Regions from separate parts of the Aeromicrobium tamlense genome, predicted to be linked through region 2. Evidence: riboswitches for the same ligand, from Rfam matches in the RefSeq annotation. Region 2 holds a riboswitch; the other holds the start of a gene.
What was found. Region 2 has a riboswitch for thiamine pyrophosphate ahead of BJ975_RS13705 (ECF transporter S component). Riboswitches for the same ligand answer to the same signal wherever they lie in the genome.

Region 1: it holds a riboswitch for thiamine pyrophosphate, as region 2 does, so the genes downstream of both, thiM (hydroxyethylthiazole kinase) here and BJ975_RS13705 (ECF transporter S component) in region 2, are expected to answer to the same signal.

The regions. Positions count from the first base shown of each region.
Region 1 covers NZ_JACBZN010000001.1:891,662-895,058, forward strand. The annotation lists gene BJ975_RS04500 (response regulator) at 1-279, shown strand, start outside; gene BJ975_RS04505 (hypothetical protein) at 283-1,323, opposite strand; TPP riboswitch at 1,379-1,472, shown strand; gene thiM (hydroxyethylthiazole kinase) at 1,463-2,272, shown strand; gene thiE (thiamine phosphate synthase) at 2,269-2,919, shown strand; gene BJ975_RS04520 (bifunctional hydroxymethylpyrimidine kinase/phosphomethylpyrimidine kinase) at 2,916-3,397, shown strand, end outside.
Region 2 covers NZ_JACBZN010000001.1:2,786,370-2,789,766, reverse strand. The annotation lists gene BJ975_RS17310 (DUF6801 domain-containing protein) at 1-1,854, shown strand, start outside; TPP riboswitch at 1,929-2,038, shown strand; gene BJ975_RS13705 (ECF transporter S component) at 2,028-2,627, shown strand; gene BJ975_RS17170 (ABC transporter ATP-binding protein) at 2,631-3,397, shown strand, end outside.

The DNA.
Region 1 (3,397 bases), 1.9 Mb from region 2:
GTCGCCGGTGGCACCGTGCTCGATCCGCAGGTGGTCCAGCAGTGGATGGGACGCCGGGCCGACCCGGTCGCGGCGCTGACTCCGCGCGAGCGCGAGGTCCTCGCGCTGATGGCCGAGGGCCGCTCCAACCAGGCGATCGCGCAGGCCCTGCACGTCACCGAGGGCGCGGTCGAGAAGCACACGCAGCGCATCTTCGCGAAGCTCGGCCTGTACGCCGACGAGAGCGACCACCGGCGGGTGCGTGCCGTGCTGGGGTGGCTGCGCTCCACCTCGCGCTGAGGCTCAGAGCGCCGCGGTGCCCTCGACCAGCAGAGTCGCCGGGTCGCCCTCCTCGGGCGTGGGGACCACGGGGCTCACGGGCTCGCACCGCAGGGAGCGCAGCTCGCACGTGACGACCTGCCGAGCACGGACGATGTTGTCGACGTGGGCCTCGTCGATCTCCTCGGCCACGCCGAAGAACGTGTCCGCGTCGCTCCAGCCGGCCAGCGTGAAGTGCTCCCACGGTGCGTCGATCCCGCGCTGGTCGCCGCTGGCGGCGTCGTAGACGACGGCCTGGGTCGGCCACGCCGAGGTGTCGAAGATCGTGCTGCGATCGGGTGACAGGAGCCCCGGTCCGTACAGCGAGGAGTCCGACAGCTCGCGGTGACGACCCTCGCCGCTGATGCTGACGCGGTAGCCCGCGGGGAACAGCGTGTCGGCCAGGTGCGGGTAGACCTCGAGGCCGTCGGCATCGAGGGTCGCGGCCTCGCGCGAGCCGTCCTCGAGGTCGATCGTGGCACCGTCGAAGAAGACGTGCTCGGTGCTGACGCCGTGCAGCAGCGGCATGATCTCGCCGTACAGGTCGGCGAGGTCGGCCTCGCGGTCAGGCTTCTCGTCCGGCGTGCGGTAGAGCTGCTCGCCGGTGCGGGTGTCGAACGCGGCGACCTGGATGACGTGGGTGCCGTAGCGGTCGGTCGGGCCGCGCGACTGGTCGACCGTGGCGAGCACGGAGCGGTCCGCCGAGACGGCGAGGTTGTCCCACCCGACGTCGGCGACCTCGCGGATGTCGCCCTCGGCGCTGGTGAACAGCAGGGTCCCGCCGCGATTCCAGTAGACGCCCGTCGCGCCCAGGACGAACTGGTCCACGTCGTCGCCGAGCTCCACGGTCACGTCGCCCACGTGCAGCGTGCCGTCGAGCAGCCAGGCCGGCGCGGTCGTGTCCCACGTGGTCGGGCCCACGGGCAGCGTGAACGCAGGCGTGACCGCCGACCCCTCGGTCGAGCCCGCACACCCCGCCAGCACGACGCAGGCGAGCAGCGCCACGATCGTGCCTCGGATGCCCACCGGGCCATGATCACACGGCCGCCCGCGAGCACGTCGGACGCGCGGGCTAGCCTGCAGGCGAGACACGGGGTGCCCCACCGGGGCTGAGATCACACCCGTCGAACCTGATCTAGTTCGTCCTAGCGAAGGGAATGTCGCGATGTCGCGCACGCCTGCAGACCTGTCCTCCTTCACCTCCGAGGCCCTGGGCCGCGTCCGCGCCCGGGGGCCGCTCGTCCACTGCATCACCAACAGCGTGGTGGTGAACTTCACCGCCAACGCCCTGCTCGCCGCCGGGGCGGCGCCGGCCATGGTCGACATCCCCGACGAGGCCGGTCCGTTCGCCACCGTCGCCGACGGGCTCCTGGTGAACCTCGGCACGCCCACGGCGGAGCAGCGAGCCGCGATGGTCGAGGCCGCCGAGGCCGCGAACGCCACGGGCACCCCCTGGGTCCTCGACCCGGTCGCGGTCGGGTCGCTGCCCGTGCGGACCGCGCTCGCCGAGCAGTTGCGCGACCTCGGGCCGACCGTGGTCCGCGGCAACGCATCGGAGATCATCGCCGTCAGTGGATCCGGGGGCGGTGGCCGCGGGGTCGACGCCACGGACGACGTCGAGGGGGCCGTCGAGTCGGCGCGCGCTCTGGCCGTCCGCACGGGTGGCGTCGTCGCGGTCTCCGGACCGGTCGACGTCGTGACCGACGGCGAGCGCCTGGTCCGGATCGCCAACGGCGACCCGCTGCTCACGCGGATCACCGGTGGCGGCTGTGCCCTCGGCGCGCTGATGGCGGCGTTCGCCGCGGTGGACGACGACCGTCTGGCCACGACCGTTGCCGCGGTCACCGTCTACACCGTCGCCGCGGAGCTCGCCGCGAAGCAGAGCGCCGGCCCCGGCACCTTCGGCCCGGCCTTCCTGGACGCGCTGGCCTCGATCGACGCAGCCGACCTCGACGCGCGGGCGCGGCTGTCGTGAGCGCCGACCTGTCGGTCTACCTCGTCACGGACGCGGCGGTCGCCGCGTCGCGCGGACGGGAGGTCGTGGAGGTGGTCGCCGAGGCGGCCGCCGGGGGAGTGACCGCGGTGCAGGTGCGCGAGAAGGAGGCGCCGGCCGCCGACTTCCTCGCCACCGTCGTCGCCGTGTCGGAGGTCCTGCCGGAGCACGTCGCCCTGATCGTCAACGACCGCGTCGACGTGTTCCTCGCCGCCCGGGCCCGCGGCGCCCGGGTCACGGGCGTGCACCTGGGGCAGGCGGACCTGCCGTCCGCGGTGGTTCGCGAGCTCGTCGGCCCCGAGGCGCTGATCGGCCTGAGCGCCGCCACGCCTGCGGAGCTGACCGCCGCCGAACTGGATCCCGGCCGGGTCGGCTACGTGGGGATCGGGGTGCTGCGGGCGACGACGACCAAGCCGGACGCGCCGCCGCCGCTCGGTATCGAGGGATTCGAGCGGCTCGCGCGGAGCACCTCCCTGCCCGCCGTCGCGATCGGCGGCATCACGAGCGCGGACCTGCCGGCACTGCGCGCCGCGGGTGCGGCCGGAGCAGCCGTCGCCTCGTCGATCTGCGGTGCGGCAGACCCTCGCGCGGCTGCGCGCGAGCACGCTGACGCGTGGGGTCTGGCGTGAGCGCCCCGGTCCAGGTGCCGCGGGTGCTCTCCATCGCCGGCACCGACCCGACGGGCGGCGCGGGCGTCCAGGCCGACCTCAAGAGCATCGCGGCCCAGGGCGGCTACGGCATGGCCGTGGTCACCGCGCTGGTCGCGCAGAACACGCACGGCGTGCGGTCGGTGCACGTGCCGCCGGTCGCCTTCCTCGCCGAGCAGCTGGACGCGGTGAGCGACGACGTCGAGATCGACGCGGTGAAGATCGGGATGCTGGCCGGCCGCGAGGTCATGGAGACCGTGAGCGCGTGGCTCGACCGCGCACGACCGCCGGTGGTCGTGCTCGACCCCGTGATGGTCGCGACGAGCGGTGATCGGCTGCTCGACGCGGACGCCGAGGAGGCACTGCGGGGCCTGCTGCCGCGGGTCGACCTCATCACGCCCAACGTGCCCGAGCTGGCGGTCTTCGCCGAGGAGGCTCCCGCGACCTCGTGGGGCGAGGT
Region 2 (3,397 bases):
GTCGCCGCAGGCTCGTCGGCGGCCGCCCTGGCCGCCGCGGCCGTGGTCGGAGTCGGGCTCGTCTCGCCCGCCTCGGCCGCCGACGTGGAGCTGGAGAAGTCCTTCGACTACACGTGCCAGGTGACGGCCGGCGGGCTGAACCTCGGCGAGCACGTGATCGGCGTCCTCGCGTCGACCACGGCGCCCGAGTCGGTCTCCCCGGGCGAGGTGATCGCGCCGCGCACGGTGAACATCACGCTCACGATGCCCGAGCTGCTGCGTCAGTCCACGGCCATGCTGCTGCAGGGCCGCGAGGCCGACGGCGAGTCCACCGACTCGGCCGTCACCCTGACGACGGGCGGCGAGACCACGAGCGTCCCGATCCCGAACCTCGGGTCGCCGCGCACGCCCATCCCGCAGACGGCGAACGAGCCGTGGACGATCCCGGCGTCGGGCACGGTCCCCGAGATCACGACCCCGGCCACGGCGACCGGCTCGGTCGTCCTGGGCATGCCGAGCACCTTCTCGATCGCCGCCACCATCTACAAGGCCGACGACTCGACCGTCCCGTCGACCCTGACCTGCGCGGGCCCCGGCGACCTGTCGCTCGGCACGATCGCGGTCACCGCGGGCAGCGAGCCGACCACCGGCCCGACCTCCGAGCCGACGACGGAGCCGACGAGCGAGCCGACGACGGAGCCGACGAGCGAGCCGACGACGGAGCCGACGAGCGAGCCGACGACGGAGCCGACGAGCGAGCCGACGACTACTCCCACCACGACCCCGACCGATCCGCCGGCGGACGACGTCGACCTGTCGAAGCGCTTCGACTACACGTGCCGCGTCACGGCCGGCGGACTCGACCTCGGCTCGCACGCGATCGGCGTCCTGGCCGAGACCACGATCCCGTCGCGGGTCCAGGTCGGCGACGTCATCTCCTCGCGCGGCGTCGACATCACCCTGACCCTGCCCGAGCTGCTGCGGCAGTCCACCGCGATGCTGCTCCAGGGCCGTGAGGCCGAGGGCGGCTCGACGGACTCGTCGATCACCCTGACCACGGGCGGCCAGACCCAGACCGTCGCGATCCAGGACCTGAAGTCGGCGCGCACGCCGATCCCGCAGGTCGCCGACGAGCCCTGGCTGATCCCCGCCACCGGCACGGTCCCCGAGATCACGGTCCCGGAGTACGCCGAGACCTCGGTCCGCCTGGGCATGCCCGAGGCGTTCACGATCCAGGCCACGATCCACAAGGCCGACGGTTCGACCGTCCCGTCGAACCTGACCTGCGCGGGCCCGGACGAGCTCGGCCTGGGCTCGATCCCGGTCGGCGACGCCGAGCCGGAGCCCACCACGGGTCCCACCAGCCAGCCGACGACCGCGCCGACCACGCAGCCGACGACCGAGCCCACGGGTGAGCCCACCACGGCTCCGACGACCGGCCCGGGCGACGACGAGGACCCCGACGCGGTGGAGCTGCTGAGCGACGACGTGCTGTCGCCCGGCGACACCATCACCTTCGCCTTCGGGTCGAACTGGATCGGCAAGGAGCTCGAGTTCGAGCTGCGCTCCGACCCGATCCCGATGGGCACGAAGGTGGTGCCCACCTCGGGCGAGGTGTCGGTGCGCATCCCGACCAACGCGCCCGCCGGCTCGCACGACGTCGTGGTGCTTAGCCGCGGCGAGGTGATCGCCTCGGTCCCGGTCGAGATCCTGCCCGCCGACGCCGCGGCCGACACGACCGACGACGACTGGGTCAGCGACGGCTACCTCGCCGCGACCGGCGGTCCGGCCGTGAGCGCCGCGCTGCTCGGCGGCGTCCTGGTGCTCGCCGGAGGAGCGGCCCTGGTGCTGCGCCGCCGCACGCGTCGCAGCTGACGCAGGAGTGAGCGGGGGCGGATCCTCGGGTCCGCCCCCGCTGCCGTGCCCGGCCCGTGCGGGCTAGGCTGGCAGCACCACGACAGGGGAGCGCCATGCAGAGGGCGCTGAGAGTGCGGAACAGCCGCAGACCCTTGAACCTGCTCCGGTTAGCACCGGCGAAGGGAGTCATCATGAATTCTGCCGTCACCTCCACGACTCGTCCCACCCGCTACCGCACGATCGACCTCGTCACGATCGCGATGCTCGGCGTCGCCTTCGGCGTCGTCTTCTGGGGCTGGGGGAAGTTCTACGACGTCATCGACCTCGGTGCCGCGGTCGGCTTCAAGCCCGCGGCCGCCCTCCTGGGCGGCATGTGGCTCATCGCCGGCGTCGTCGGCGGCCTCATCGTCCGCAAGCCCGGCGCCGCGTTCGCCACCGAGTTCATCGCCGCGCTCGTGTCGATGCTGGTCCTGGGCGGCACGTCCTGGGGGAGCACCGTCCTGATCTCGGGCGTCGTGCAGGGGCTCGGCGCCGAGCTGATCTTCGCGCTGTTCCTCTACCGCCGCTTCGACCTGCTGACCGCGGTCCTGGGCGGCGCCCTGTCGGGCGTGCTCGAGGCGTTCTACGAGTGGAAGTACTACTTCCCCGACTGGGACCTGCAGTGGCGCCTGCTGCACCTGGGCTTCCTCGCCACCTCCGGCGTCGTCATCGCCGGCTTCGGCGGCTGGCTGCTCGTGCGGTCGCTGGCGAAGGCGGGCGCCCTGGACTCCTTTCCCTCCGGGCGGCCGTAGCGCGTGACGATCGCGTTCCGCGACTTCACCTGGACGCCCCTCCACGGGCGGCGGCCCGCCCTCGACCGGCTCGACCTGAGGATCGAGCGGGGCGAGCGGGTGCTGCTCGTCGGCCCCAGCGGCAGCGGAAAGTCCACGGCGCTCCACGCCGTCGCCGGTGCGCTGGGATCGACGCTCGTGGGGGACGCGTCCGGGTCGGTCGAGGTCGACGGGCGGATCGGCATGGTCACGCAGAACCCGTCGGCCTCGATCGTCGCCGACCGCGTCGGGCGCGACGTCGCGTTCGGTCCCGAGAACCTCGGCCTGCCGCGCGACGAGATCTGGCGGCGGGTCGACGCGGCGCTCGACGCCGTGGGGCTGCCGTACGACCGCGACCGCTTCACCAGTGCGCTGTCCGGCGGTGAGCGGCACCGGCTCGCGCTTGCCGGCGCACTGGCCACCGAGCCCGACCTGCTGCTCCTCGACGAGCCGACCTCGATGCTCGACCCCGCGCTGGTCGAGGTCGTCCGCGACGCCGTCCTGGCGGTCGTCGGCGACCGCTCGCTCGTGGTGGTCGAGCACCGCTTCGAGCCGTGGCTCGACCACGTCGACCGCGTGGTCGTGCTGGACGCCGGTCGCCTGGTCTTCGACGGCTCGGTCGCGCAGTTCCGCACCGCGGCCGTGCCGGACGCGCTGTGGATGCCCGGGCGCCCCGCCCCCGTTCCCCTGGAGGTCCCCGGCGAGCTGCTGGCTCCGGTGGAGCCTGCGCACGTGCGCGTCACCGACCTCGT